4 regions of the Paenibacillus sp. MB22_1 genome follow, and region 1 is predicted to be linked to each of the others. Evidence: riboswitches for the same ligand, from Rfam matches in the RefSeq annotation. Region 1 holds a riboswitch; each other region holds the start of a gene.

What was found. A riboswitch is a leader RNA that binds a small molecule or an ion and turns the genes downstream of it on or off. The one in region 1 is predicted to bind cyclic di-AMP.
Region 2: linked by a shared signal. The riboswitch ahead of ACL02P_RS19735 (APC family permease) and the one ahead of ACL02P_RS13265 (TrkH family potassium uptake protein) in region 1 are both predicted to bind cyclic di-AMP.
Region 3: linked by a shared signal. The riboswitch ahead of ACL02P_RS12570 (TrkH family potassium uptake protein) and the one ahead of ACL02P_RS13265 (TrkH family potassium uptake protein) in region 1 are both predicted to bind cyclic di-AMP.
Region 4: linked by a shared signal. The riboswitch ahead of ACL02P_RS11600 (C40 family peptidase) and the one ahead of ACL02P_RS13265 (TrkH family potassium uptake protein) in region 1 are both predicted to bind cyclic di-AMP.

Annotation. Positions count from the first base shown of each region.
Region 1 is NZ_JBLADV010000002.1:337,878-345,825, forward strand. Features, by position in the region: gene ACL02P_RS13255 (IS5-like element ISPaen2 family transposase) at 1-1,294, opposite strand, end outside; gene ACL02P_RS13260 (potassium channel family protein) at 1,430-2,092, opposite strand; gene ACL02P_RS13265 (TrkH family potassium uptake protein) at 2,110-3,453, opposite strand; cyclic di-AMP (ydaO/yuaA leader) riboswitch at 3,520-3,686, opposite strand; gene ACL02P_RS13270 (hypothetical protein) at 3,832-4,203, shown strand; gene ACL02P_RS13275 (methyl-accepting chemotaxis protein) at 4,602-6,323, opposite strand; gene ACL02P_RS13280 (Ger(x)C family spore germination C-terminal domain-containing protein) at 6,717-7,085, opposite strand; gene ACL02P_RS13285 (hypothetical protein) at 7,123-7,674, opposite strand; partial or broken gene ACL02P_RS13290 (IS1380 family transposase) at 7,595-7,948, shown strand, end outside.
Region 2 is NZ_JBLADV010000002.1:1,695,116-1,703,063, reverse strand. Features, by position in the region: gene ACL02P_RS19740 (fructose-specific PTS transporter subunit EIIC) at 1-790, shown strand, start outside; gene ACL02P_RS19735 (APC family permease) at 839-2,656, opposite strand; cyclic di-AMP (ydaO/yuaA leader) riboswitch at 2,814-2,994, opposite strand; gene ACL02P_RS19730 (threonine aldolase family protein) at 3,234-4,349, opposite strand; gene ACL02P_RS19725 (methyl-accepting chemotaxis protein) at 4,563-5,843, opposite strand; gene ACL02P_RS19720 (hypothetical protein) at 6,175-6,318, opposite strand; gene ACL02P_RS19715 (mechanosensitive ion channel family protein) at 6,319-7,437, opposite strand; gene ACL02P_RS19710 (LysR family transcriptional regulator) at 7,495-7,948, opposite strand, start outside.
Region 3 is NZ_JBLADV010000002.1:197,972-205,919, reverse strand. Features, by position in the region: gene trxA (thioredoxin) at 1-296, shown strand, start outside; gene uvrC (excinuclease ABC subunit UvrC) at 441-2,258, shown strand; gene ACL02P_RS12575 (CPBP family intramembrane glutamic endopeptidase) at 2,218-3,930, opposite strand; cyclic di-AMP (ydaO/yuaA leader) riboswitch at 4,280-4,442, shown strand; gene ACL02P_RS12570 (TrkH family potassium uptake protein) at 4,510-5,853, shown strand; gene ACL02P_RS12565 (potassium channel family protein) at 5,871-6,533, shown strand; gene ACL02P_RS12560 (ArsB/NhaD family transporter) at 6,576-7,856, shown strand.
Region 4 is NZ_JBLADV010000002.1:3,053-11,000, reverse strand. Features, by position in the region: gene ACL02P_RS11625 (LuxR C-terminal-related transcriptional regulator) at 1-210, shown strand, start outside; gene ACL02P_RS11620 (hypothetical protein) at 384-557, opposite strand; gene ACL02P_RS11615 (IS4 family transposase) at 743-1,951, shown strand; gene spoIIP (stage II sporulation protein P) at 2,315-3,235, shown strand; gene ACL02P_RS11605 (heavy metal translocating P-type ATPase) at 3,378-5,513, opposite strand; cyclic di-AMP (ydaO/yuaA leader) riboswitch at 5,914-6,048, shown strand; gene ACL02P_RS11600 (C40 family peptidase) at 6,053-6,523, shown strand; gene ACL02P_RS11595 (BlaI/MecI/CopY family transcriptional regulator) at 6,723-7,154, shown strand; gene ACL02P_RS11590 (IS1380 family transposase) at 7,646-7,948, shown strand, end outside.

The sequences.
Region 1 (7,948 bases):
CCGCTTGGACGACAGCCGGATAGAATCCCATGCGGCTGCGATACTTCTCGATCACGTCCATGAGCGTCGTGCTCTCGTTGAAGTTATCCCAAGATAGCCGATCAAGGAACGCGTAGCCCTTCGTCATGCTTACCGCGATCTTGGCTCCGAACTCGACGCGCGCCTTGGCTTTCCCGCGCACGATCGGCCTGACATGCGGCTGATGAATGCTGACGATCCGGTCTTCCATCTGGTGGGAACGCTCGTTGTACATGTGAAGCTGCTGACGGTACAGTTCGTGAATCACCAGCAGGTCGCGATAGGCTTTGCGGCCAAGTAGCGTGAGCGGTTGCGACTTGGCTTGCTCGGCGATGATGGAGAGGTTCCGTCCAACGTAACCGAGTTGCCTCCTGATCGCTTTGCGAATCACTTTCGGCCCCGGTCTGCGTTGCTTGGAAACGGCCAGAAACTGTTTGCGCGCTTTTTCTCGGTACGTGCGCGGTTTCGCCATTTGTCCGATGACCGGCTCATGCAGCGTATCGATGATCGCTTCGAGCTTCTCCCGCGCTTCATTCAACAGATTCAGATCGGTCGGATACGCCACATCCGCCGGCGCACAGGTGGCATCCACCAGCACGGTCCCTTGATTCGGCTGCTCAGGGGCTTCCCATTCTGCGGTCGATTTCGGATGCGCTTCGCAAACAAGTTTATTCGTTTCAGAAACCTCTGACTTTGTAGCCATCGACTCCACGGGAGACGCTGCTTCTGACGATGCGACTTGCGATTGTGCAAACATGGTTTGCTGCTCGACTTCTTCATCAGAGGCGCGCTTCTTCGAGCGCTTCCCTTGGCCTTTACCGCCGCCGGTCGCGTTGTTGCTGTCATCATCATCTTTCGTTTCCTTCGCACCTTCGGTGGCGACGATCTCATTCAACTCTGCCAGCACGTCCGTCAGACGCTTGCGGAAATGCGTCATCATGGAGTGATGGAACGGTGGCTTCATGACGAATCCAGGCAGACCAATGAAGTATTGCATGTAAGGATTTTCGCTGATCGACTCCAACGTTTCTCTGTCGGTCAGTTGCATTCGCTCCTGAATGATGAGCGCACCGAGCCCCATCCGAAGACTGATCGTTTGCTGGCCGCGAAAGGTGTCTTTGAAAAATTGACCGTATGTTTTCTCAGCCTCCGCCCACGGCACCAACCGCGCCAACTGGACCCAGCGATTGTCCTCGTCCAGCTTTCCGCCAAAGGGCAGAAAGAAATCGCCAGGCAGGATCAATTGATTATCGAGGTGCGCGGTCGGCTTAAACATCTTCGTCACTCCATCTGCAAAGGTTTTAGGTGGTTTTCAAGCATTTCCTTTGCATATGATTTCGACAAATGGGCCTTAAAATCCTTGTTGTTATGCGGTTTTTGTTGTTTTTTTTTAGTGTTCAGCAAGCCCTACTTAGGAATTGATGATGGATTCAAATTGCTCGATATTTTTCTTTGATCCGATGATAACCATAATGTCGCCTTCATTAAGCTGATCCATCGCGGTGGGAGCAATCAGGATGCCGCTATTGCGGTGGATCGCCACGATGCTGCAGCCAAAGCGTGCCCGCATATTGAGGTCACCTATGCTTTTATGGTTCAAGCAAGCGGGAACTTTCATTTCTACGATGCTGTATTCCTTCGACAGTTCAATATAATCCAGCAAATTTGGAGTAACCAGCTGATGGGCCACACGAACCCCCATGTCGCGTTCCGGATAAATCACCCGATCCACCCCCAGCTTCTCTAAAGCTCGACCGTGCAGAAGGGAGATCGCCTTGGCAACTACCGTTTGAATGCCCAGGTCTTTGAGGAGAATGGCCGTCAGGATGCTCATTTGAATATCGGTGCCAATCGCCACGATGCCGCAATCGAAATTGCGAACCCCCAGCGACTTCAGCACCTCTTCTTCTGTAGCATCGGCGACAACCGTATGCGTGAGCCGATCGCCAAATTCTTCCACGATCTCTTCATTCCGGTCGATGCCCAGAACCTCATACCCTAACTCCATCAGTTTCAAGGCCAGACTCGAGCCGAAGCGCCCCAAGCCGATGATCACAAACTGCTGCTTTTTCATTTTTGCCCGTTTTCCCCTTATCCAATAATGATTTTGCCTTCTGGATGGCGGTACAGCTCTTTTCCTTTCTTCGGACCAAGCGCATAAGCAAGCGTCAGCGGCCCGAGCCGACCGGCGAACATGGTGAAGCTGATGATAATTTTACCGATAACCGTCAGTTTCCCCGTCAATCCCATCGTCAATCCGACCGTGCCGAAAGCCGAAGTGGTTTCAAACAAAATCGATAGAAAGCTCGCGTCCTCCGTGGTAGACAATACCATTGCCACTGCTATGACAAGGAATAAGGCTAGCATCGTGATCGTAAGCGCCTTGAAGACCCGTTCCCCGGCCATCCGGAATCGGAACAGGACCAGGTCAGTCCTTCCGCGAATCATTGAGCCAACCGAGCCGATCAGAATCGTAAATGTGGTCGTTTTAATACCGCCCCCCGTCGAGCCTGGGGAGGCTCCAATAAACATCAGGATGATCATAAAGAATTGCGTTGCCTGCCGCAATGCCCCAATATCCAGCGTGTTGGCTCCCGCCGTACGCGGTGTCACCGATTGGAAAAACGAACCCCAGATCTTGCCGCTCCAACTGAGTTGAGCAAGCGTCTTCGAGTTCGTGAACTCAAAGATGAAAATGACTATCGCCCCGATCACAATCAGCGCCAACGTCATCGTCAATACCACCCTCGAATGCAACGACAGCTTCCGCCGCTTTCGCAACTCAAATACGTCAGACAGTACAATAAATCCGATCCCTCCCGAGACGATCAGAAACATCGCAACAAAGTTCACGATCGGATCAGCAACGTACTTCGTGAAGCTTTGATATCCACCAAACAAGTCAAACCCGGCGTTATTGAACATTGAGACCGCGTGCCAAACTCCAAAATACAGCGCCCGACCAATCGGCATATCAAATGACCAGCGGATCGCAAACATCACCGCCGCACTGGATTCAATAAGGAGCGAATATAACAAAACTTTGCGGATTAAGCGTACGATTCCTTCAACAGAGTTTTGGTTCATCGCTTCTTGGAGGATGAGTCGGTCTTTTAACGATATTTTTCGTTTCAGGACAAGGGAAAACAAAGTGGCCATGGTCATAAACCCAAGCCCTCCAATCTGGATTAGGAGGATGATCACGACTTGTCCAAATGTTGAAAAATAGGTGCCGGTATCGACTACGACCAACCCCGTAACACAAGTTGCTGAAGTAGCCGTGAACAATGCGTCGACAAACGGAAGGGGTTCCCCGGTTGTGCTGGAAATTGGCAACATGAGCAGCAACGCCCCCAGCAAAATAATGAGCGCAAAGCCGATCACCAATATCTGCGGCGGAGAAAGGTTGATTTTCCTGGAATGCAATGCGTTCACCTCATCGTCGTTCTGAAAAAGAACAAAAGAAAAAAAGCACTGGAAATCCAATGCCTTTCGGTGTTTGGTTCCTGATGCACAGGCCTACGAGGTTAGCTGACGGATTCGGACATGCCCAGTTGCCCTATTCGCGGACGCTTCATCCTCCCATATATGAAGTTGAAGCTCCGGGAAATTCACCCCAAAATATATGGTTCCCCCGTTTTCATTACGAAATTCGGCCAATCTTTTCAATTGTTTTCATTCATTTTTGTCAAATGGATTATATCCTTTATTGCGTCTCGCCACAAAGCTCTATTTTCAAGAAAAAGACCAGAAAAAGACGAAATAAGGAATTGTGCAGATCAACTTCGCCCCCAATCTAAATGATGCGTAGACTTGCCAAAGTTATTGCCGTTTCTCGTCATTTTTACTTTTCGTCTGGCGGGTAATTTTGTATTGACTATAATAAAGTACATTGTTTACTTGCAATTAATGGATTTTTCCAGCGTTGCTAAGCTGGAAGGCCAGCAAAAGACGAAGGAAGCCCCTGTATGCGTCGGAAAAGGATTCCCCTGGATGTATAAAAAGATGGTTCGTTCGCCACTTTATCTCGAACGTGGGACCCAGTCAGTAGCTGTTCTCGTCATGGAGAAGCCAAAAGTGCGAATTCTACCGTCAGTTCAAGGTCTTCGTGTTTACATCAGAATATATCCGAAGAAGAATTACTCGACCTTGCAAAGAAAAAAATGGAAAGGCAAATTCGTCTGACTTACCTTAAGGGCTTTATGCGTGAGGTCGATATCTACAATTTGGCAGAACCGCTGTATCGACACCATCCCGAGTTATGGCATCGGATGGAGACCAAACATCATTTTGTTTTGCATCAGGATGCGTTACGAAATGTAAGTATCCATGTCCAATTAACTAATACAGGAAGATACAAGTTAAAGCCTGGTCACCATTCCAGAAGATAATTGTGTTTTCGAAGACGTTGTCCTTCTGCAATACGTCTTCAACTAAAATATCCGTATCCGTTCAACCGGAGGTGGAGTGGTAATGAAAGCGGCAGAATTCATGTCAACTCCAGTCTATACAGTTTCAAGAAGCTTTCATTTACACCTAAAAAAGTCCCGTTCTCCTTAAGACAAGGAAATCGGGACTTGCACTCAGACTTTAAATCTTCCAACTAACGCTTTCAGGGAATCTGACATTTCGTTAAGCTGGAGAGCGGTTTGGAACATTTCACGACTTGTGGCCGCCTGCTCTTCAGTCATAGCTGAGACCTCTTCAGCGAACGAGGCGGTCTCTTCAGTAATCCTCGTGATCTCTCTAATAGAACCTTCGATCGCTTTGCTCCCGACAGACATTTGCCCCACAGAAGAAGCAACATCCATAACTTGAACACTCAAACTGTCCACTTCGTTCGTAATAGTCTGGAAAGAATCTCCAGCTTTCAACATGGCTTGAATCCCGTCCTTGACGCCACGACTGTTCTCTTCTAGCTTTTGGACCAGTCCGTTTATTCCGTTTAACATCACTTCGATAGTTTCATGAATTTCACGAGTCGAATACGCCGCCTGATCTGCCAGTTTGCGGATTTCTCCGGCTACGACGGCAAAACCTTGGCCTTGATCGCCAGCGCGCGCCGCCTCAATAGCAGCGTTCAGTGACAGCAAATTGGTCTGGGTGGAGACCTCCTGAATATATGTAACGACATCCCGTATTTTCTCGGACAACGATGCCAGTTCTAGAGCTGAAGCTTGAATGTCGGAAAATGTTTCTTCCATCTTGCTTATTTTTTTCGCAGTATCACGCATCTCACCGGCACTTCTCGTAGCGACGGATTGTGCTCGTTTAGCAAGTTTGGAAGCATCGACTGACGTCACAGCAACCTGTTCCAGTCCAGATACCATTTGTTGCAAGATCGCAGACATCTCTTGCGCCTGTGAGACTTGGTGCTCTGCCCCCTGCGCTACGCGTCTAACTGATTCAGATATTTGATCGGCGGAATTGGCTCCCTCTTCTGCACCAGCCTTCAATATGGATGAGGATCGTTCCAATTCCAGAGTGTTGCCTTGTATATCAGTGATCATATTTTGGAGACTGGATAACATTAAATTGGTTTGATCCGCCAAATCTTTTGTTTCATCTTTGGTTTTTACTGTAATTCGTTTTGTCAGGTTGCCACCGGAAGAAGCGATTTCAGCAATCGCTTTTTCTACTTTACGTACGTTCTTGGTTGTTAGTGTACCTGTAAAGATGGCAGAGATTACAGATACGATGAGAATTATAAAGAAAGAACCGTACAGTTGTAACCGGAGTTGACCATTTTTCTTTTCAAGATCCGCTACTCTCTTCATCGTAAGCTGCTTTTCCATGGAACGAAATGACGAAAGCTGCTCACGTATGGAATCCATAGCCTCTTTCCCCGGGTCGTTCTGAAAAAACTGCTGAATGCCTTTGTTGTCATTGGCCTTTTTTAATGTAATTGCTTCCTCGCCTGAGCTTTGAATCCAGTGTTCGACATTTTCACGAATAGCTTTCAAATTCTCTTGTTGGTCAGGATTATCTGCAACAAGCTGATAGAGGGCATCATAATGCCTCTGCCAGTTAACTTTGCCATTGGTGTAAGGTTCCAGATATTTGTTTTCACCGGTTATAACAAATCCTCTTTGACCAGTTTCCATATCCACCAAATCCTTCTCGATGGACTGGGCAAGACTATGTACCTGCATGTCATGATCCGTAATCAATCGCGTCTCTCTCTCAAAAGAAGATAGTTGTTGAATTACGCTGATAAGAGCAAAGACAAAAAAAATGACAACCACGAGAAAGCCAAGCCCAATCTTGTTCTGTATACGGTTAAAACGAATGAATAGATTTTTCATAAATAATAGATTTCCCCTTGATGTAAAGTAGAATTCAGATCAGGACATTGTGAAATATTGAACAGCCTCTTTGCCATTCTCAGCTTCCGCTATTACTTCAAAACCACTTTCCTTTACAATCTCTTTCAGCATCATCCTCATAAACGCTGTATCATCAGCAATCCATTATTTTGAACATAAAATCCTCCTTATGCAAGGTTATTCCAAAGGTTTATTGATTTAAATCACATTATACACGAAAACAACATCGGGTTCATATTTCCTAAAAGTAGTACTCATAATCTCCAATCAACTGCAATAACAGATCGGACTTTGAAAGCCAACTATTGAGAGAAAGTCATCGAGTGTGCTCAGCTGTAATGCTCGACGATTTCTAAATAAGGGTAGCCTGGTTCATTGTTTTGAGGCACCATAATCCGTGATCGATAACTTAATCTCAAAAGTCACAGGTGTTTGGCTAAAGACGTCGTCCCAATGATTTTCAACCCTCCTCCAATATTTAGGATTCGCAATCCTCAAGCTATCACCAAATCCAGCCACATCCGTTTTATATTTTGACTGTATCTTCTGCATTGTCGCATTGATCATCTGGTTTAGCCTATTTTCAGAAGCTTTTTTCGCCCTATCCAAAAATTCCGGTTTGGAGGGATCTTCTTCAATATCCCAATTTTCAATTAAACGGCCTTTCGATTCAATCGTGACATAAAAGGAAAGGCGACCTTCTTCAATCTGAGGAATAATTCGGGATTTCTCGCTTTCAATTTCGTAGGTTAGTGGTTCATTGCGTCAATCATAGGTTTTAATGCCCCCCTTCAATATCGCCTTGAATCCAGGCAATGCTTTCTACGTCTGTTTGATCCAATGTACCGATCCATTTGCCAGTAGCCCCTTTAATAATCCCGGCGCCCGTAAACAGTATTTCGTCTCCGCGTTTAGACACCTCCTGCAAAAGGAAGCTCTGCTTGGATCCTAACCTTTCATTCAGCTCAGTCAGATTCACTTCTTTCATGATTTTGCTGGTTCTAAAGCGCCCACGAGGAGTATCTCTCAATATGAAGGCCGGGACTTCTCCAGGATGTCCCGTCTCTAATGTTTCCCTCGCCAACTTTTTGCTTAAAAGCACGATACAACTAGGCCGTATATCGTTATCTCGAAGCACGAAATCCATCAGCTTGTCAATACTTTGGTTTCGAACCAAGGTGGTGGATACTACAATCACCTTTAAATGATGGCCAATGACTGCCCGCTCCAATCGAAGAGAATACTGCCGCATGATTTCCAGAAGAGAATCCCCGATTTCTGAAGTATTCAACCTGAATTTCGAACGTATCGCTTCGAGCTTCGGCGGCATCAAAATCTTCCTGGCTTTTCTCGAAAAAATCAAACTGCCGGAGGCGATGTGCTGCTGAGGCGCTTTCTCGGCGGACGCTGCCCGCATTACAGTCTGCTGTACAAGGAATTGATCCGGCTTGGGCGTTCCTGTCCCTCTCTGGATAACGAACTGCGGAGGCTGAATCAAGAGATCATTCGACCCTGCTTGCCACCTGAGCTGATTCTCGATCTGGATTCCACGGTGGAGACCGTGTACGGCGATCAGTCCAACGCGGCCAAGGGCACGAATCCGC
Region 2 (7,948 bases), 1.4 Mb from region 1:
GCAAGACCCACTGCGCGTTATTCCCAGCATCATGGTCGGCTCGATGACAGGTTCCGTCATCGCCATGCTGGGCGGCGTCGGCGACCGCGTAGCTCACGGCGGTCCAATCGTTGCCGTACTTGGCGCCGTTGACAATGTCCTCATGTTCTTCGTGGCCGTCATCGCGGGTTCCATCGTTACGGCCTTAATGATCAAATTGCTGAAGAAAGAACAGGTCGAGCCTCAGCTCGCCGAAGCGAGCGCTGCGGACGAGGCGGCTCCAGCCATGGAAACGCCACGTGCGGAGAACGTCCGCCCGGTAAGCGTGCCGGCTGCCGAAGCTCAAAGCACAGTTCGCAAGCTGACGGATATCATCAGTTTGGATCTGATTGAGCCTTCCCTGTCCGCGTCAACACGGGACGGGATCATCGACGAAATGATTGCAAAGCTGAACGCTGAAGGTGTGCTGACCTCCTCTGCTGAGTTCAAGCAGGCGATTCTGAAGCGCGAGCAAGAAAGCTCTACCGGGATCGGCATGAACGTCGCCGTACCGCACGGGAAGTCGGTGGCGGTGCTGAAGCCAAGAGTCGTATTCGGGATCAAGCCGGAAGGCGTGGATTGGAGCAGCGCGGACGGAACGCCCGCTAAGTTGATCTTTATGATCGCTGTCCCTGCCGAAAACAAAGGCAATGAGCATTTAAAAATTCTGCAAATGCTGTCCCGCAAGCTGATGGATGACGCATTCCGCGAACAGCTGCTGCAGGTGAAAACCAAACAGGAAGCTTATCAGCTGCTGGATCAAATTCAATAATTAAACTAAGGTCCCCCGAGCCGTTGCGACGGCTTCGGGGGAATTTGCTTATTTTTGCAAATGATAAGGTACAGTCGCAATGACGATATCTTTCTTGTTAAACAAATAAGCTCTAAGCAACAAGCTCGACTGATTATGCAAAATATTCTGCCACCAGTGCCGAGGAATAAACTGAGGAATCAGGACGGTAATGTGATCGGTCTCCGCCGTTTTCCATTCCACGGTATCAATGAACTTCATCAGCGGCCGGATAATGCTGCGGAAGCTGGAGCGCAGCGTAATGAGCCGAACCCCCGGATTCCATTCCTCCCACTTCTTCTCCATCCGTTCGATGTCCTCATCATCAAATCCGACATACACCGCAACAACGTTATCCGTCAGCGATTTGGCGTAGCTTAACGAGTTCATCACGACACGGGTAACGCCCGCCACCGGCACGACGATCGTGCTGCCCTTTATGCAAGGTTTGTCTTTATCGATGTCAATCCGAAGCTGGTCGGCGATATTGATATAATGTCGATGGATCTGGTAGAAAATAAACATCACGAGCGGCAAGAAGATGAATACGAACCAGACATGTGAAAACTTCGTGATGATGAAGATGAGCGTAATGCCCAGCGTCGTCAGCATGCCAATCGTGTTAATCGTAAGCCGGAACACCCAACCTTGCGGCTTGCGCTTGATCCAGCGCACCATCATCCCCAGCTGGGACAAGGTGAACGGAATAAATACCCCAACCGCATAGAGCGGAATCAGGCTTTCCGTGTCGCCGTGGAATCCAAGAACCAGCAGCGCCGAGGCTACGCCCAGGAAGATAATTCCGTTTGAAAAGCCAAGCCGGTCACCGCGCACCATAAACGCATGCGGCATGTATTTATCTTTGGCGAGCATAAACGCCAGCAGCGGGAAGGCCGAATAAGCCGTATTGGCTGCCAGAAACAGGATTAACGCTGTAATGCCCTGGATCAAGTAGTACAAGATCCCGCGCCCAAAGGTCGATTCAGCGATTTGAGATATTACGGTGGCCTTCGGATCCGGAGCAATTCCGTACCAATAGGCCAGCGCACTAATACCGATAAACATGGTGCAGAGAATGACACCCATCATCACCAGCGTGGTTGCGGCATTCCGCTCCGCCGGCGGCTTGAAGTTCGGAATGGCGTTGGACACCGCCTCAACCCCCGTTAAGGCCGAGCACCCCGAACTGAACGCCTTGAGCAGCAGGAACAAGCTGACGTTGGATACGGCCGTCCCGAACTCCGGTGCGCTGGCATGAATCCCGCCAGTCCAATACTTGTAGAGTCCCGACACAATCAGGACGAAGATGGAGGCCACAAATAGATATACCGGAACCGCCAGCATTGAAGCCGATTCCGTGACCCCACGCAGGTTCATGATGGTCAGTATAGTAATCATCAGGAGGGCGATCAGCACCCGCTGATCATGCAGCATAGGGAATGCGGATGTTATGGCATCTGTACCGGCTGACGAACTTACAGCTACCGTCAGTATATAATCAACAAGCAGCGAGCCGCCGGCCAGCAGTCCGGTTGACCGCCCCAGGTTATCCATCGCCACGATATAGGCCCCGCCCCCGGTCGGATAGGAGAAAATCGTCTGGCGGTACGACAGAATCAGAATCAACAGAAGCCCAAGTACCGCAAACGAGATCGGGATCGAATACCAGAGCGCGGAAAATCCCGCCGCCATCAGGACGATCAAAATCTGCTCCGTACCGTATGCCACGGAGGACAACGCGTCCGACGACAATACGGCCAATGCCTTAAGTTTGCTTAGCTTTTCTCCTTCAATTTCGGTACTTTTCATCGGTCTGCCGATCAGTACCCGCTTCAGTTTGCTTACCATGATGAAATCCTCTTTTCATTCTCAAAATAGCCTTCAATCCTGATCCGCTCGTAGTCCTTTAGGCTTCCCATTCCTGCAGCGAACAACACAAAAAGGCCGCAGGAAAGTTGGACCTTCCCGCAGCCGCTTTAAAAAGTTCAAGCAGATCACTGCGACAATTCCCTCTTTCGGACGCTTACGGAGTTAGCTGACGGATTCGGGCACGAAAGCAGCCCTACGCAGTTTGGCCAAGTTGGCCAAATCAAGCGATTCACCCCGGAAACCCGCCCTTTTGGACGCGTTTCATTGGTTCCCCCGTTTCTTTCTGAAATAAAGAAAGAACTCAGCGATCAGGTATTTTCGCCATATCAAATTGCTACGGATGAATCATACTCCCCGCCTCAAGAAGTGTAAAGATGAGGAAAAGGCGAATGGGTCGGAAAATGGGATCGACCTTGTTCGAGGAAGCGCATACATCATCCTCTTGCATTCATTTTTGAGGGCAGGCTTGAATTATCGAAGCATACATGCAAAAAACACCGTAAGGGACGACATCCAGTCGCTTCCTACGGTGTTCTGATCTCAAACCGATACAGGTTTAAAACGAGAGTCCTCTCAACTTCTTATCCAGCAGCTCGAACGCCAGCTGCAGCCGATCTTCCGGCACCTCGCTATAGCGATCTCCGATACTGATTTCAAAGGTACTTCCCCCATCTGCCTTCTCCTTGACGAAAGAGGTTAAGCCAACCCCGGTTTCCCGATATACCTCAATCAGCACGGGCTCCAATCGATCCTTGGGAACGTCCGAATGAACATGGAACATGTTCGACACCGGGATCGCCGGGACGGTCTTCATCCGATGACATTGATTAAACAGACTGGAGAGCTCCTGCGCTTGCCGATAATACATCCCCATCTTTCCTATGCGCTGCTCATAGTAGTAATCCGCACTCAGAAAATAAGGATACAAGCTGATGAGATCCCCGCCATGGCGTCTTTTCCACACCTTAGATTCCTTCGTCAGCTCCGGATCCCCTGCCAATATGGCTCCGGCGATTCCGCCGATGCCTTTGTAGAACGAGATATAGACGCTGTCGAACAGGGCGCAAACCTCTGCGGCGGTTTTTTCGTAGTAAGGCAACACTTCGAACAGTCGGGCTCCGTCCAGATGTAGCTTAATGCCCCGCTCCTGGCAGTAGGCGGAAATGGCTTCAAGCTCCGCGAACGGCGGCAGCTGACCGCCGATTTCGCGCTGCGGCAGCTCCAGCAGCAGGCACGAGACATCCTCCGGCAGTTGCCGAACGTCCTCCATCTCAATCAGCCGATCCTTATCCGCCAGGAGAATCGGCTCCAGCCCGTGCAGTTCCTTTAATCCGTCTTCCTCATGAATTTCCAAATGGCATAAAGGATGATAGGCCACACGTTTCGATCCTTTGCGGTCGCACCAAATCCGTAAAGCAATTTGCTGCGCCATCGTGCCGCTCGGAAAAAATACAGCCGACTCCTTGCCGAGCACCGCAGCCATTTTCCTTTCGAAGGCTTCCAGCGCTTGTCCTGTACCGTACATGTCGCTGTCTACCCCGCCGCTGATCTCGGCAAAAGCCTGCTTCAGCACCTCTACATTCCGTTTTCCGTGGCCCACCACTTGATAAACCGTCCGGTCAAAGGCCGCCTTCAGTGTCCGCCTATCCAGTACCCCATCATTTCCATACATGCTCCTCACCGCTCCTCTCCCACGCTGTCTGTCTAATTTCAGTATGATCATGCTTATTATAGCGCCATTTGAAGCAGGAATCGATGATTTGGATGGATTGGGCGGTATAGGTCTTGAAAGCCTCCTTACAGAATTATCCCTTTCGTTCAGAAGGAAGGAAGAAAAAGGACGTCTGTAAAAATCAGACGCCCTTTCTAATGCCGTATTGATGGATTATAGCTTAAACACGTTCGTCAATCCGTTCATATTCTCGGACAGTTCGACCAACTTACAGGAGGTCTTCTCGATATCACCGAAGATCCGTTCCTGCGTACCAAGCTGATCTTGGATATCGCCGGACACTTGCAAGCCAGACTCGATCGTGGTGTTCACATCCTCCAGCGTTGCAGTCATTTCCTCCAGCGCTGCGGCTTGGGTGGTAACCCCATCGGAAATATCGTTCAACATGGCGAAGGTGTTCTCCATATTGTCCATGATTTGCTCGATATTGATCTTCACGTTCTCCGATTGCGTTACGCCCTGCTGAACCTTCTCTTCCGTCTGGGCAACCGCAGATACCACACTGCCGGTACGAACGGTCATATCTTCAACCAAGCTGCTGATTTCCTGCAGGGAGCGGTTCGTATCCTCGGCTAATTTCCGGATTTGTCCGGCTACCACCGCGAACCCTCTGCCCTCTTCCCCGGCCCGGGCCGCTTCAATCGCGGCGTTAAGGGATAACAGGTGAGTCTGTTCGGAAATTTGTTGAATAATGCTGACAACCTCGGTAATTTTCTGACTCTGTTCCTCAAGCCCAAGTACCTCACTGTTGACGTGCTTCGTATTCACCGCCAGCTCACTAATCGCCTCAACGATCGATTCCACCGAACGCTTCCCGCCTTCTGCGGAATTCATCACCAATTGGGCCCGCTCGGCAATTTGGTTAGCAAGTTCTGCTGTCGTCTGCGAATGGTTCGTAATCTCCGAAATGGCAATGGCCGTTTGCTTCATGCTTTCCGCGTTTTGAGTAAATACGTTCAGCAAATCCTTGATACCCTTGTTGATTCCGTGCATCTGCCCATTCGCCTGCTCAATGATGCGGTTTAACTCTTCCGAAGACAGCGTCACTCGTTCGGAGGAGGATTGGATGGATGCGATCAAATGCTTCAAGTTATCTCTGGCCTTCTGAAGCGAGAAGATCATTTGCCCGGCTTCCCCTTGCTGAAACGTATGTATTTGCGTCGATAGATCGTTATCGGCCATAGAATTAGCGAGCTTCGCGCCTTCTTTAAGCGGACGAACTAGAAAAGCTTCGGAGATAAACGCAGATATCACTTGGAAAATGAGAAAAATGATCAATGCCTTTAATCCCAAAGAGGGGGTAATCAGTTGAAAAAAATCATTACTCTGGCTATAGGATAAGGTTGCAATTAGAGCGGTATTGGAGACGAACATGGCCAAGAAGACAAGCACCATGATCCGGGTCCGGATAGAAATATTGCGAATTCGATTCATCTTAGTATCACCTGGTTTATTCGTAGTATAAAGCACATTGTTTTTCCGCTCCAAGTATCTCCTCCTATCTTTAAGATAGGCATTTGATTCTAAATCTATCGTGTGATGTTCATTATATAGTCCAATATATAGTTCCATTTAACCATAGTCAAATGCACGTTAACAACTTTTGATTGGAACTATAGCGACAGGATTAATATCGCTCTTGTTAAACTGGTTAATAACCAATTCGACAAAGCTTACGACGTGTGGAATTTCTTGCCCCATACGGCTTCAAACTCATCCATCGCGGCTGCGGCAGCCTGTTCGTTGACCGCCTTGTAAATCGGCTTTAGCGCCGCTGCGACGGCTTCTTAAGCGCGTTCTGGATATCGCCAGCCGTCTTAATGTCGTTTTCTTTAATAAAGCTTTGAATTTGATCTTTGCTAAAAACGCCAACCATCCCGCGAGCAACCCGCCGCGGGATGGTTGGCATTCAGACCTCATATTGTCTCGAGCGGGTGGTGTCCACCTCACCGGACGTTTCCGGCGCCGATTCGAAAAATACACGTTGTGCCGGATAAGCCAGCTTAATCCCCTCTTCCTCCAGCACCTGCATAAAGGCCAGATTCATTTCCTGACGCACTGACAAGTACTCTCCCCAAACGGTTGATCGCGTGAAGTAATAGATGAAAATGCCTAAGCTGCTCTCGTTAAAATCCGTAAACTTCACGAAAATGGTGCCTGGGTCGATTTGCTCGTTGTCGCGTAGCAGTTGTTCGATTCGATGGATGGCTGCCATCATCCGCTCCCGATCAGAGTCCAGCGCCACAGGAAGTGTAAAAGTCACTCTTCGCTTACCCATTTTGCTCCAGTTCGTGATTGGCTGATCTGCCAGTTGAGCATTGGGAACGGTAATCACCGCATCAGCGAAGGTGCGGATCTTCGTGCTGCGAAAAGTAATATCCTCCACCGTGCCTTCAGCGGTGGGCGTCAGAATCCAATCTCCTTTGGAAAAAGGCTTTTCCAAAATAATCACAATGCCGCCAAAGATGTTCCCTAACGTATCTTTGGCAGCCAAAGCTACGGCTAAGCTGCCTAACCCCATGCCGGCCACCAGTCCATTGATGCTAAATCCCCATTCCGCCCCAATTAAGGCTACAGTTATGATAACCACAACGATCCGGAGGACCTTCGATAAGAACGGAATAAGCATGCTTGCATCGTCTAATCGGATTTTGCGGCTTAATCCCTCCAGCATCACCGAGGATTGGGCGGATAGGATGTACATCCCCCATCCGATCAAGGCGATGACGCCGCTGCGGAATAAGGGATCCAGGCCTACGGCGATTTCCACATTGCGCGGCAGCAAATATTTCAACCCTATTTCAAGGCCAATCAGAATGAATAACCACCGAAAAGGCCGCTCCAGCACTTGTCTCCATACTTCCCTCCCGCCGAACGCCGCAGTTCTTCTGCGGTTCAGCAGGGTAAAAGTCAATTTTACGAATCCTTTGTTAAACAGGGCGAATAGCGCAATAATTCCGATGGTGATCCCCGTATTCACCCATCCAAGCTGTGTGAAGAAGTCCAAGAAGCCTTCTCCATCGTTCATCGTTATATCATCTCCTTGAATTAAAGTGCCATTATAACATTTGATTACGAAGATTGTCTAAAAAGGGTGGTGCCCCCGCGCTAGTTCCATGAACACATCCATTGCTTTTGTGTAAAAGGGCGAAGCCTGTGAAATAAGCGAAAATTGGCGGAAATACGGCATCCCCTCCACCTCCAGGAGCCGCAACGTCCCGAGTGCGAGTTCCTTCCGCACCGCCGTTTGGGACAGCAGGCTAATCCCTAGCCCCGCCTCTACCGATTCCTTGATGATTTGCGTACTGCCAAATTCCATCAAACGCTCCGGATGAAAATGATGAAGGTCAAACAACTGATTCGCCGCTTCGCGCGTTCCCGAGCCGACTTCCCGGACGATCCAGGTCTCCTCACGCAAATCGGCAAGACGAAGGCCCTTCCGCTCCGTATAACGGTGTCCGGTCGGTACGACTACATACATTGCGTCATCAGCGATCGGCTCGATCCGAAAGCGCTCATCCCGAAACTCTCCTTCGATG
Region 3 (7,948 bases), 140 kb from region 1:
ATCAGTCCTTCAATGCTGAAATCGAAGGACAAGGTCCGGTTCTTGTTGATTTTTGGGCTCCATGGTGCGGCCCTTGCAAAATGATCGCTCCGATTCTGGAGGAGCTGGATGCAGAAGTAGGTGACTCCGTGAAGATCGCCAAGCTGAACGTGGATGATAACCCGGAAACAGCTTCCCGTTTCGGCGTGATGAGCATTCCTACACTGATCCTGTTCAAAGACGGTCAACCGGTCGATAAAATCGTCGGATTGAACTCGAAGGATACGCTGAAGAACCTGATCGCTAAACATCAATAATCCAGACGATCAGGCGCGTCGCTTGACGCCTTTGATGACGCCTCCGGTTTGGGCCGGAGGCGTTTTCTGCGTTAACTTGGAGTGGAGAAAGGAGGAGGAAGCTTGGACACATCGGCCAATGAAACGTTAAGTTACGAGAAAGCGATGGAGCGAATCCAACATAAACTGGCGCTGCTGCCCGATTCCCCGGGTTGTTACTTAATGAAGAACAAAGACGGTAAGATCATTTACGTCGGCAAAGCCAAGGTGCTGAAGAACCGGGTCCGTTCCTATTTTACAGGCAGCCATAACGGGAAAACCCAGCTGCTCGTATCCGAGATCCGCGACTTCGAATACATCGTGACCGCGAGCAATATGGAAGCACTTATCCTGGAATGTAACCTGATTAAAGAACATCATCCGCGTTACAATATCCTCCTGAAGGATGACAAGACTTTCCCCTATATCAAAATTACGAATGAACCGCATCCCCGGCTGGAAGTGACCCGGCGGGTGCTTAAAGATAAAGCAAAATATTTTGGTCCGTATCCGAACGCCTACGCGGCTCAGCAAACGAAGAAGCTGCTCGACCGCATGTATCCGCTGCGCAAATGCAATGTGATGCCGAAGGAAGTGTGCTTGTATTATCACATCGGCCAATGCTTGGCACCTTGCGTATATGAGGTCGAGAAGGAAACGTATGAGAAGATGACGCAGGAGATCATCTCGTTCCTGAGCGGCGGGCATGTGGAGATCAAGAAAGAGCTGGAGCGCAAAATGCACGAGGCAGCCGAGGCCCTGCAATTCGAGCGAGCTAAGGAGCTGCGCGACCAAATCATTAACATTGATGCGGTGATGGAGAAGCAGAAGATTACGGTGACCGATGCGAAGGACCGCGACGTGTTTGGGTATGCCGTAGACAAGGGCTGGATGTGCGTGCAGATTCTATACATGCGTCAGGGAAAAATGATCGAACGGCATGCGTCGGTCTTTCCGTTTTACGGCGACGCCTATGGCGATTTTATGTCCTACGTGACGCAGTATTACAGCGATAACCCGGCTTTGCCGCAGGAGATTCTGCTGCCGGAGAAGCCGGAGGATCAAGAGGAGGCCGGCGCGCTCGATGCTCCAACCGCCTTGCAGGAGTGGCTGGGGGTGAAGACGCTGGTGCCGCAACGCGGCTTAAAGCGGCAAATGACCAAAATGGCCGAGGAGAACGCGCGCGTGACGCTGGACGAGAAGTTCCGCCTGATCGAACGGGATGAGGAACGCACCTCGAAGGCGGCCGAGAACCTCGGCAAAGCGATTGGCCTGGAGTCGGTGTCGCGGATCGAAGCGTTTGATAACTCCAACATCCAAGGGTCGAACCCGGTCTCAGCCATGGTGGTGTTCATTGACGGCAAGCCGGCCAAGAAGGAATACCGCAAATATAAAGTAAAAACCGTGAAGGGCCCGGACGATTACGAGACGATGCGCGAGGTCATCCGCCGTCGCTATGAGCGGGTGCTGAAGGAGAATTTACCGCGGCCTGACCTAATCGTGGTCGACGGAGGCAAGGGGCAGATCTCTGCGGCTACCGATGTGCTGGAGAACGAGCTGGGCCTACACATCCCGGTATGCGGCCTCGTGAAGGACGCCAAGCATAAAACCGCACAGCTGATGGCGTTTGATCCGCCGGAGCCGGTTTATCTGCCGCGCGACAGCCAGGAGTTCTACCTGCTGCAGCGGATTCAGGACGAGGTGCACCGCTTCGCCATTTCGTTCCATCGCGAACAGCGGGCCAAGTCGATGGTCGCCTCACGGCTGGACTCGATCCCCGGCATCGGGGAGAAACGCCGGAAGGCGCTGCTTAAGCACTTTGGATCGCTGAAAAAAATTAAAGAGGCCTCCGTCGAAGACTTTCGGCCTCTTTCTATCGGGGATAAATTAGCCCGTCAAATCCTTAATGCCCTTCGGGACGAAGATCCGCCAGAGGAGTCATAACATACGGCTCCTCTTTTTGTTGCGGCGTCGGGGTCTTCCGCTCCTTGCTTGGCGGGTTAAACAAGTAAATCACATACGCAACGATCGCCGGCAAGGCGATGTAGAACAACCCGGCGACGATGTTCAGCGCTCCGCCCATAAACATCAGGCTCAGCGACATCAGGATGCTGTCGAAGATGACGTGCGAGAAGACAACGGTCGCGAAGCCGTAGCGCAGGAACACGAAGCTGAACAGCAGTCCGATAAAGGTTAATTCGATCGGGCGCGAAATGACCGGATAAATCGGATACAACGTGTGGCCAAACGCCCAGATTAAGGTCGACAGCAGGCAGGCGATAAAGGTGCTGCGGAACATTTTCTTCAGCATTGGGATCCCGAACAAGCGATACACCGCTTCTTCTCCGATCCCTGCCACCCAAGCCAGCAGCGGAAACAATAGCGGGTACACCATGTTGTAAGGCGATTGCGTCGCATCGGTCGTGGACCAGGTATGAATCGTTTGCTCTAAAATGAAGAAAACAACGGATTGAACGCCTAACAGGATCAATGCCCAGGCATACCCGTCAGCCACGGAGGTCAGGATGGAACGGCCGTACCCTTCTTCCCGTGATCGCGCCCACAAGTTGATGCCGTTCTTCCGCCACAGTCCATCGCCGCCCACCAGCGAGAAGTACACGGAAGCGGCGAGGAACAACGTCACCAGACCTTGGAAGAAGAGGCCAAAGATGAGCACGCCGGATTCAAGACCGTCTTTTTGGAACACGGGGATCATGTTGATCGTTCCAATCGTGGATAGCACGAAGTAAGCCGAAGCCAGGAAAATACCCCGCTTAAACGAGGTATGGGCCCGCGTCAGCGCGCTGTAGACGATCGCCAGAATCGCCAGCACGAACGTCAACAGGGCGTATCCGGCATAGGTGAGCCAGCTGGCGATTTTCGTCTGTCCGGCGACGTAGTCCTGATGAGCCTGCGGTACGGTAAAATAGCTCTCCAACGAGGAAACCTTGCCGTATTCGAAGCTGAGCTTGATTTCCGCTTGCGATTCGCCTAACGTGTAGCCATTGATATGGTAGAGGAGGCCCACATCCCCTTCACCGGAGGCCAGCTCCAGATCGCTTGGTTTAAATCCAAAGGCGTTCAGGTAAGGCTGTGCCAGCTCTTCTTTCTCCGCTAACGTTAAATCCCCCTCCCATGCCTTCATGGAATCGGTGGTTTCCGATCCTACATCAAGCATCATCTGCTTGGTGGCGTTGCTGGAGGAACTGATCTCCTCGAAGCCGACGACTTGACCGGTGGTCATATGGACATCCACGGTCACGGCGCTTAACGATTCGGTGGGGTCCGTGTAACGGACACGAAATACGTCATATGGAAATTGCTTGTCATACGTTTTTAAGTATGGGGCGAGCAGATCGGCTTTGGTTAAGTAACCAAACAGATCGGAACGCGTTTCGTATGTAATCAATGCTTTATCCTTCGTGGGATTCGGCAGGTCGATCCCAAGTACGGATTGGACAAATTCACTTGCATGGGCAGCTGCTTCCGGTTTGCTGATCACCTCATTTGCTTGCTGCAGCTGCAAGGACTCCGAATCGGTGGTCGGAAACAGTTGAACGGCGACGAACACAATGAATCCTAGGGCGGCCAGCAGCCACAGATTTTTGGTCTTCATCCTGCGGCGGCCATTTGACGTCAAAGGGGAACTCACTCGCAAAACTCCTTTGTTATTAAGTTGAATGAAATCGGGAACACGTACTCTTCTTATATTATGAGGTATGTTTTTCCCTCAAGTACGTCAAAGTAAAGATAACACAGCTATCCCCCCTGCGCCAGACGGAGGGCAAAATTGACGAGAAACGGCAAAAACTTCGGCAAGTCTACGCATCATTTAGATTGGGGGCGAACTTAATCTGCACAATCCCTGATTTCGTCCTTTTCTGGTCTTTTTCTTGAAAATAGAGCTTTGTGGCGGGACGGAATAAGGGATATAATCCATTTGACGAAAAATGATTGAAAACAATTGAAAAGATTGGCCGAATTTCGCAACGAAAACGGGGGAACCGTATATTTTGGGGTGAATTTCACGGAGCTTCAACTCCCAGCAAGGGGATATGTTCCGCGAATAGGGCAACTGGGCATGTCCGAATCCGTCAGCTAACCTCGTAGGCCTGTGCATCAGGAACCAAACACCGAAAGGCATTGGATTTCCAGTGCTTTTTTTCTTTTGTGTTTTTTTCAGAACGATGATGAGGTGAACGCGTTGCATACCAAGAAAATTAACCTTTCTCCGCCGCAGATATTGGTGACTGGGTTTGCGATCATTATTTTGCTGGGTGCGCTACTGCTCATGCTGCCGATTTCCAGTACGACCGGGGAAACACTCCCGTTCGTCGACGCACTGTTCACGGCTACTTCAGCAACCTGTGTTACGGGGTTGGTCGTGGTTGATACCGGGACCTATTTTTCAACCTTTGGACAAGTCGTGATCGTCCTGCTGATCCAGATTGGGGGGCTTGGGTTTATGACCATGGCCACTTTGTTCTCCCTTGTCCTGAAACGAAAAATATCGCTAAAAGACCGTCTCATCCTCCAAGAAGCGATGAACCAAAACTCTGTGGAAGGAATCGTACGGTTAATCCGCAAAGTTCTGTTGTATTCGCTCGTTATTGAATCCAGTGCGGCGCTGATGTTTGCGATTCGATGGTCATTCGATATGCCGATTGGTAGGGCGCTGTATTTCGGAGTTTGGCACGCGGTCTCGATGTTCAATAATGCAGGGTTTGACCTGTTTGGTGAATATCAAAGCTTCACGAAGTACGTTGCTGATCCGATCGTGAACTTCGTTGCGATGTTTCTGATCGTCTCGGGCGGGATCGGATTTATCGTACTGTCCGACGTATTCGAGTTTCGGAAGCGGCGGAAGCTGTCGTTGCATTCGAAGGTGGTATTGTCGATGACGTCGGTGCTGATCGTGATCGGGGCGTTAGTCATTTTCATCTTTGAGTTCACGAACTCGCGTACGCTTGCTCAGCTCAGTTGGAGCGGCAAGATCTGGGGTTCGTTTTTCCAATCGGTGACGCCGCGTACGGCGGGAGCCAACACGCTGGATATTGGGTCATTACGGCAGGCAACGCAATTCTTCATGATCATCCTGATGTTTATCGGGGCCTCCCCAGGCTCTACGGGGGGCGGAATTAAGACGACCACATTTACGATTCTGGTCGGCTCGGTTGGTTCGATGATTCGCGGAAGGACTGACCTAGTCCTGTTCAGGTACCGGATGGCCGGGGAACGGGTCTTTAAGGCGCTTACGATCACGATGCTTGCCTTATTCCTGGTCTTAGCAGTGGCAATGGTATTGTCTACCACGGAGGACGCGAGCTTTTTATCGATTTTGTTTGAAACCACTTCGGCTTTCGGCACGGTCGGACTTACGATGGGGTTGACGGGGAAACTAACGGTTATCGGTAAAATTATCATCAGCTTCACCATGTTCGCCGGTCGGCTCGGGCCGCTGACGCTTGCTTATGCGCTCGGTCCGAAGAAAGGAAAAGAGCTGTACCGCCATCCAGAAGGCAAAATCATTATTGGATAAGGGGAAAACGGGCAAAAATGAAAAAGCAGCAGTTTGTGATCATCGGCTTGGGGCGCTTCGGCTCGAGTCTGGCCTTGGAATTGATGGAGTTAGGATATGAGGTTCTGGGCATCGACCGGAATGAAGAGATCGTGGAAGAACTTAGCGATCGGCTCACGCATACGGTTGTCGCCGATGCTACAGAAGAAGAGGTGCTGAAGTCGCTGGGGGTTCGTAATTTCGATTGCGGGATCGTAGCGATTGGCACCGACATTCAAATGAGCATCCTGGCAGCTATTCTCCTCAAAGATCTTGGCATTAAAACGGTAGTTGCCAAAGCGATCTCGCTTCTGCACGGCCGAGCTCTGGAGAAGCTGGGGGTGGATCGGGTGATTTATCCAGAACGCGACATGGGGGTTCGTGTGGCCCATCAGCTGGTTACTCCAAATTTGCTGGATTATATTGAACTGTCGAAGGAATACAGCATCGTAGAAATGAAAGTTCCCACTTGCTTGAACCATAAAAGCATAGGTGACCTCAATATGCGGGCACGCTTTGGCTGCAGCATCGTGGCGATTCACCGCAATGGCGGTATTTTGGTTGCTCCCACTGCGATGGATCAGTTAAATGAAGGCGACATTATGGTTATTATAGGAGCAAAGAAAAATATCGAGCAATTTGAATCAATCATCAATCCTTAATAAGATGGTAAGATGGCTTACTAGCATGGAACGGAGAGAAGTATGGAACAACAGGCCATTTGGGCTTTAATCATTTTTTTGCTGACCTACGCACTCATTATATCTGAGAAAATTCACCGAACGGTGCTGGCTATGGCTGGTGCGGCGTTCATGATAATCTTTGGCATCCTTGATCAGGAGAGCGCAGTGCATCATATTGATTTTAATACGCTGGGACTCTTGATCGGGATGATGATCATCGTGAATACGACAGCCAAGACCGGTTTATTCACGTACATCGGCATATGGACGGCCAAGCTGGCCAAAGGCAATCCGATCACTCTGCTGTGGTTGCTGGCGCTGATCACCGCGATAGGTTCGGCATTCCTGGATAACGTAACGACCATTATTTTGATGGTCCCGGTGGCATTTAGCATTACGCGGAGGTTGAGGGTTCAGGCGTTCCCTTACCTCTTTTCTATGATTCTTGCCACGAATATCGGCGGGACGGCGACTTTAATCGGAGACCCTCCCAACATTATGATTGGCAGCGCCGTGAAGGAACTGACCTTCGTAGCCTTCATGCAAAATTTGACGCCAGTCGTGTTGATCATTTTGGCAGTGATTCTGCCGCTTGTGATCGTGATCTTCCGCAAAGAGTTGAAAAAGGCTTATGCTCATCAACAGAGCTTGATGGAGATCAGTCTGGAGGGCTTGATTACGGAGAAAAAGCTGCTCACCCAATGCCTGATCGCCTTGGGGTTGACCTTGTTGGGCTTTTTCCTTCATCAATACATACATCTGGAAACGGCTACTATTGCGCTGGCTGGCGCCTTCTTGCTGCTGCTCATGACCGGCGAGCACGTGATGGAACAAGCCTTCCGTTCGGTGGAATGGCCCACCATCTTCTTTTTCGTGGGTTTGTTCGTATTGGTCGGAGGGTTGGTTGAAACGGGAATCATTACGAGAGTGGCCGAAGAGGTGATGCGCCTGACTGGAGGCGATCCGCTAACCACCTCGATGCTGATCCTCTGGCTGAGTGCTTTGGCGTCGGCGTTTATCGACAATATTCCGCTGGTGGCGACGATGATTCCGATGATCCAAGACATGGGCGGAATGGGGATTCAGCACCTGGAGCCGCTATGGTGGAGCCTATCGCTTGGCGCTTGTCTCGGTGGAAACGGAACATTAATCGGAGCCAGCGCCAATTTGATCGCTGCTGGGATGTCCGCCAAGGAAGGGGAACCGATCAGCTTCCTAAAATATTTGAAATACGGGCTGCCGCTGATGATCGTCACCATTTTGATCTCCAGCCTCTACGTTTATTTGCGATACTTCATTTAAAATAGACAAGCTGCCGCTAATCCAGGTTTTAGCCTGAAGGAGCGGCAGCTTTTTTGGTGTAACGAATAGCTGTTTAGGTTCGGGTGGATCAT
Region 4 (7,948 bases), 330 kb from region 1:
AAGCAACAAGAAATGCGCCAAAATTTGACGCGAACCGAAGTTGAAATCCTCCGTTTTATTCATAATGGTCATACCCGTTCCGCAATTGGGGAACATTTGCATATAACGGAAAGTACGGTCAAAAAGCATGTAAACCGAGTGATTCGAAAATTAAAGGTTCACACCGGTAGAGAAGCTGCCAAAAAAGCAAAATTGAAAGGAATATTATAAAGTCCATGTGTATTGATATAGAAAACCGGGAATAGCACCTTTAACCGATACAGGTAGGTGCTATTCTTTTTGTTTGTTAGTCAAACAACCAGTCAGGAATGCGTAACCAGCGTCGACTGAAATCTGACGACTGGCTATCTATCCCTGCCTCACAATCAAGGGTATTTAAACTTTTAAGCTTTAGTATCTATGTTTTGTCCGCGATACTGATCTTGTTTCTCTGGTTTGTGCTGCTGATGCACTGTTTCAGTATGTTGGTGATCTAACGATGTTTTCCTAGTCCCTCCGTGCATATTTCCCATCCCGCAATTCTTTGGCATTGAATTCGATATACCGCTTACTGCCATAGTTTTTCCTCCTCTATCACACTAGCCTTGCACCAAACCTGACATGAGAAATTACAGAAAAATTGTTTGTAAAATATCCTAAATATGGTTGCTATTACTGGTATTCTTCTGGTTGCTCATAAAAAAATCTCCTATTGTTAAGGTGTAGGCATGTTACCCACTCCATAACAGAAGGAGACCATAGCATGGGTAACAATAACTCAAAATCAGTCATTTGTAAATGCCTAAATTTGCTGAATGTCGGAGAATACCGCGGCCTGCTTGCCGACCATCGCACTCGCAAACTTACAACCGGTAAAGCCATTCAGATTTTTGTGGAGTCTCAGCTTGCAGGGCGTACCAGCTATGATGAAATCTCGGAACACCTTCGCATCATGCCGGATCTGCAGGACGACCATCTGAAGTCGATCAGTGCCTCTCAGCTTTCACGAAAGATCAAGCAACTCCCGACGGATCTGTTACAAGCGATCTTTCTCTGCAACATCGCACGCATCCAGGAGATCACCAAGCAGAAGCAAGGGATCCCGAATATCGGCAAGCTCCGGATTCTCGACTCCACCGTGCTTACCTTGCCTACCCTAGCTGGACGCTGGGCGTACTGGAGCAAAGAGCAAAATGCGGTCAAGATCCATACCCAGCTCGTGGTGGCCGATCGCGAAACGGTGTTTCCCGGCAAGATCATCAACAGCACAGCGGCGGTGAGTGATCAGGAAGTCGCTCTTGATCTGGTGGTGGCGGACGATGCGATTCATGTGATGGATCGCGGGTATATCCAGTACGAGCTATATGAATCGCTGATTCACCAACAGATGAGGTTTGTGGCCAGATTGCAGACCAAGAACAAGGTGACCATCCTCCATCAGCGAGCGGTTCCTGAGGGTTTTCCCATCACGATAGATGCGGACGTCGAGATCCAGTGGAACGATAAGCAGAAGCAGACGCATTACCTCCAAGCCCGACTGATCGAGTTTACGGATGAGCAGAAACGGACCTACCGCTTGCTGACCAATGTGCAGGATCGCTCTGCCCAAGAGATTAGCGAGATCTACCGCTATCGATGGTTGATCGAGTTGTTCTTCAAATGGATCAAGCAACATCTGAGGCTGGTGAAGATCTACAGCGCAAACCAGACCGCCATCTGGAACCAAATCTATCTGGCGTTGATCGCGTACAGCTTGGTGCTGTTGATCAAGTTAGAGATGCAAACGGATCTAAGCTTATGGCAGATCTTGAAACGCATGCGCTTATATGCTGAGCGATCGTGGGAAGAGTTTCAACAAGCTGTGTTACGACCGCCGTCTCGGCCATCCAAAGGCCGGCGTAAGAAAGGGCGGCCAGGAAGGCCGAGAAAACATCCGTTGAAGCTCAAGAGCGTCAAGATGGTACTAGAGTAACCGAACGATTCATCTACTAATTTTTGGTAACATGACTACACTTCACGTCCTGTTACCCTTTTAGCACATTGGCGGGAAATAGAAATGGAAAATTTTAATACAATAAGCTGATATAACTAATATTAACAATTAATTAAATACCATGTCACTTTAGATGCAAGGCTAGTGCCTCTATCAACTTTTTGCTACTCGTTTATCGTAGCATTTAATTGTGTCGTTACTATGTGGATTTAATGTGATGTTAAATATTTTGCTTCACCTATCTCATGCCTGCTCGCGTCCTAATCTCTTAATTTCGTTCTATTCTATCAGTGCTACGAATAAAAATAGATTAGTACTAAAACGAAGAGAAGGGGGAGACCAATGACGCGAACCAAATTGAGAGTGATCGGCCTGTCAGTGTTTCTATCATCTTTTTTAATTTCCCTAAAAGTCATCCCGGCGTACATTGAACTAAACGAACCTAAAGTTGGCACCTTACCTGAAAAAAGTCAGGTTCTGATGGTAAAAGAAGAAAAGATCATTATTCAAAAATCAAGTAAGACAATAAAAGCAGAGAAGCCAAATCCAATCGCTTCCTTGAAAAATTCAGCGGTGACCCCAACTGCGAAAAGGATGGTTCAAAAGCCGAAGCAATCGGAGCAACCACGAGTGCTGATTTACCATACCCATAATCGTGAATCTTGGTTGCCAGAACTTCAAGGTAAAACCGATCCCAATGAGGCCTTTGATTCCAAAATAAACGTTACTTTATTGGGAAAGGATCTATCCAATAAATTAAAAGTAAAAGGTATGAGTGTGATCCAATCTGCTGAAGATTATCCAAGTAAAATAAATAAATTTGACTACGCAAAATCTTACGCCTATTCAAAGGCTACATTGAGCAAGGAGCTCTTTAAACATAAATCCATTGAATATGTATTTGATATACATCGAGATTCGGAATCAAAAAGCAAAACAACCATACTGTACAACAATGTGAATTACGCTCAGTTATATTTTGTTGTTGGACGGGATAATCCCAATTGGAAACAAATCAAGAAATTTGCAGCCCGGCTACAAAATAAATTAAATGAAAAAATACCTGGAATCTCCAAGGGGATTTACCAAAAGGATCACTCCAGCGGGAATGGACAATATAATCAATCACTTGCCGAATATAGCGCGCTTATTATTGAAATCGGCGGTGTTGAAAATGCATTAGAAGAAAATTATCGTACGATATCGATTTTGGCTGATGCGATTCATGAAATTTGGCATGAAGATCATAACTCAGCCATTTAAGAAACATGATCGGATAATGCTCTACTGACCTCGGGCCGATGGACAAGCTTCATGTAAATATTTTGAATATGGGAACTTCATGATTCAAAGTTTTGATACATTCCTGAGCAAAAACTCCTGCCTAAATGGCAGGAGTTTTTGCTTACAGTTTCAGTAATTTAGCATTGATGGCTACAATGACGGTGCTTAAAGACATCAGGATGGCGCCAACTGCAGGATCGAGAACAATGCCAAACGGCAATAGAACACCTGCAGCAAGTGGGATGGCAACGATGTTATAACCAGTCGCCCACCATAAGTTTTGCATCATTTTACGATAGGTCACCCTGGAAAGCTTAATGATATTGACGACGTCTTGCGGATTGCTCTTGATAAGCACGACGTCAGCAGTCTCAATCGCAACATCAGTACCGGCACCGATCGCGATCCCTAAATCTGCCTTGGCAAGCGCTGGAGCATCGTTAACCCCATCACCGGTCATCGCTGTACGCAAACCTTCTTTTGCTTGAATCTGGTCGATTTTATCCGACTTTTGATGGGGGAGAACCTCGGCGAAGATTTCATCCAAGCCTAGCTGCTTGCCGACATATTGGGCCACCTTCTGGTTATCCCCCGTTAACATGATGGATTTAACCCCCATATCATTTAGTTCTTGAACGGCATCTTTGGCAGTGTCTCGGATCATATCTGCCAGTGCGATCATCCCTGCCACTTGACCATCAACGAGGATAAAGACAACGGTTTTACCCTCTTGCGACCATTGATTAAAGCGTTCCTCATCAAATGAAAGGCGCTTCTCCTTTACGTATACAGGACTTACCCCCATAATTTCCTTGCCGTCCACAATCCCTTGAAGGCCACTGCCCGGGAGTGCTTTGAAGTCAGTCACTTCTTTAAGTTGAATCCCTTTTTCCTTTGCAGCTTTTGTAATGCCTCTGGCGATTGGATGCTCGGAATGTGTCTCCACGCTTGCTGCATAGGTAAGAAGTTCCGTCTCGGAGGACGCGTTACCGAGATGGATATTTGTAATCCCGAATTCCCCTTTAGTTAAAGTTCCTGTTTTATCAAACACAATGGCTTGGATATTCCGCGCACCTTCAAATGCGGTTCGGTTGCGTATCAGGAGTCCGTTCTTTGCGGCAAGCGATGTCGAAGTTGCAATGACAAGTGGAGCGGCGAGCCCTAACGCATGTGGACATGCAATTATCAGCACGGTAACCATACGTTCCAAAGCAAAAGAGATCGGATACCCTAGTGTAATCCATGCGGCAAAGGTGAGAATCCCTACCACCAAGGCACCATAAAAGAGCCACTTAGCGGCACGGTTCGCCAGATCCTGAGCTCGGGACTTGGAAGCCTGGGCTTCTTGAACGAGTGCAATTACTTGCGATAGGTATGTCTCTTTGCCTACGCTCTGAACGGAAATCTTGACAGAGCCCTGACCGTTAATGGAGCCGCCAATAACTTGGTCGCCTACTTGCTTGGCATTCGGTACGGATTCGCCGGTTAGCATCGACTCATCAATCAAGGTTTCGCCTTCAGTAATCTGACCGTCGATCGGAACTTTTTCCCCCGGTTTGACGAGTACGATATCGCCTTTTTTAAGTTCAGTGACATCGATTTCGATAATCTCGCCTTTTTCTTTTACCAAATGTGCATCGGAAGGCATAAGTTTGGCGAGCTCCTCTAAAGCTTTAGAGGCCCCCATGATGGACTTCATCTCAATCCAATGCCCGAGCAGCATAATGTCGATTAATGTAGCAAGCTCCCAGAAAAAATCGGTTGTGGTGAGACCGAAAGTAGAGCTTGTACTATATACATACGCAACAACGATGGCGAGACAGATGAGAGTCATCATTCCAGGGTTTTTAGCGGAAAGCTCATCCTTAAGGCCTTTAATAAAAGGCCAGCCCCCATAGAAGAACACAAACGAGGACAATAGAAAAAGAAGGTACGTATCCCCTGGAAATCGCCAGTTTACGCCCATAAACATTTGAATCATTGGGGAAATGATCAGGATCGGAATCGTGACAATTAAGGAAATATAGAAACGCTTTTTAAAATTTTCAACCATATGCCCATGATGTCTGGAATGATCATGTCCGCCAGCGTGCATGCCATGGTTTACATGTCGGTGCTCATCATGCTGATGATGGTGCTCGTGTTCATCATGTTGTAAATGTTGGTGTTCGTTGGGTTCGTGGTGTAGTTCTTTATGTTGATGTTCAGAGGAATGTTGGGAATGATCGCTTTGATCATGTTTATGATTGTTATTCATGATCTTGCTCCTTCGCATTTTTATTTATTTTTAAGTAATTAATTTAACCTTTTTTGATATTTTTAATCACCTTCCGGTTCTTATTCCAACATCAACGTATTGTAGAAGAGAGGAAGAGAAAAATAAGCAGTTGCTAAGGACATATTCACTATGTAAGAAGGGAAGCTAAATAATTAAAATATTGTAACCCTACAAATTGTAGTATAAATATGGTACATTATAATGTCAATTTTCGGCGCGGTTTTATTTTATAAAAAATCATTTAGTTCGACATTTCAAATAACTCTCGAAAGCCTTTAGCAAGTGATTTAAGCCATTCATATCACGGTTTTTGTACTTCTAAAAAAATAAGGATTGACAAAATAACAGAAAATAGACTACATTATGTAGGGTTACAAAAAATTAATTTTTGCCGAATTTCTTAACAGAAAACGGGGGAACCACTTTTGGGTGAATTATTCTTTTCGTAAAAAAGAATATAGGGAACCTTCTACCGAACCCTCAGCTAACTCCGTAGGCATCGAAGGGAGACTACATATTTGAAAAAACTGATCTTATCGGCATTAGGTGCAGCACTTATTTTTTCAGCAAGCGCTACCAGTTCCTTTGCTAGTTCGGTCAAACTTGAAAATGAAGTGGATAAAGTCGTGGGGACGCCTTACCTGTATGGAGGTACAACAGTAGCTGGTTTTGATTGCTCGGGTTTTATTTTATATATTTTTGATAAGTTCAAATTGGATTTGCCTCGTACGTCAAAAAGCCAGGCAAAAGAGGGAACTCCGGTGGATCAGGACAATCTTCGAGCTGGAGACTTGGTATTTTTTAATACGGATGGGAAGGGGATTTCTCATGCAGGCATCTATATCGGCGACAATAAGTTTGCACACTCTTCAAGTAGTAAAGGTGTAAGAATAAGCAGTTTGTCAGAATCTTATTATAAAAATCGGTATGTTACTGCAAGACGTGTTGTGAGTGAGCAGAGTTACCTTAAAATGATTGGTGAAGAATAACCTTTAAAAGGACAAGCTATAGTTATGGGCTTGTCCTTCTATTTTTCGAATATGATCATCCAAAGAGGACGATCATATTCATAATTTGACCAAAGAAGATTTATTAACTACAATGTGTAGTATGTTAGACTTACAGCAGTTGTTGATTCTGGTCCAAGATAGGACTTTAAGAGTCAATTTTGGATGAAAGGGTGTAAGCATGTCTGTTAAACGTATGTATTTAAACGAGGAGGGGCTAAATCGCTTTTTTGGTTCTCTAGAAGCTCAAATCATGGAGATTATTTGGGAACATAATAGAATAACCATTAAAGAAGTGCAGTCTCTTCTGGATGATGATTTATCTTTCAATGCCGTGATGACGGTGATGAATCGCTTGATTGAAAAAGGGCATCTGAAGAAAGCAACTATAGGGAAGGGAAGAGCAAGACAGAGTTATTTTGAACCTGTACAAAGCAAGGAAGAATTTATTACCGAACAAACGAAAACTGTTACCGTAGGTTTAATTAACGACTATGGGAACTTGATGGTAAATCATATGGTTGATGCGATGCAGCAGGCCGATCCTCAGTTGATGAAGTTATTAGAATCACGTTTAAATGAATGGAAAAAAAATCGCCATGATAACCATTAAAAAGCATTCGATTATTTTTTACTTGATGATCGTCCTTGGTTTGCTCTTTTGGAGTCATATGGCATTTTATGTTCTGCATGAAATTTGGGGTTATTCCATTCAATGGGGAATATTGGAATATTGTCTTTCCGCTCTTGGAGAGACCACAATGATACACCAGTTCATATTAATAGGATTGAATATCATCATTTTATATAGCTTTCTGTCATTTTTTTACATTCTATTCAAACAAGTGTATCTTGAAATACAGTGGAATAAAGAAGTCCAATTCAAATCGGATATTTTGTTGACGGAAGCAATAAACAAAAAATATCAAAGATTTAATGGGAAAATAATAGTTATTAAAGACCATTCATTATTCGCTTTAACTTATGGCCTGAATCCGTGATAAAGGTTCTTTGAAAATTAAAGATAATTGAAGGAAAAAGCACCTCCGGTAAAGAAATTAAAAGAAAATCATAACTTTTCCAATTTCACCTGAGAGGTGCTCTATGAAGATCCAATTTGTCCGCTCGAAAGAGTTAATTCTCTCTACTCACGCCGGTCTTGCAACCGTTGGCGCTTTGCTTGCGCATACTGGACTTAGAAAGCGCCTGAATCATACAAAGATCAAAAGTATGAAAACACCGATTCATTCCCACGCCGATGTCATGAAGAGCTATCTGGGCCTGCTCTGCCAAGGCAAGAGCGACTTTGACCATATTGAGCCGTTTCGAAAAGACGATGTATTCACAATCTGCCTTCAGCTCCAAAAAGTCCCCTCCAGCCCGACTCTTCGCCAGCGTCTTGACGCC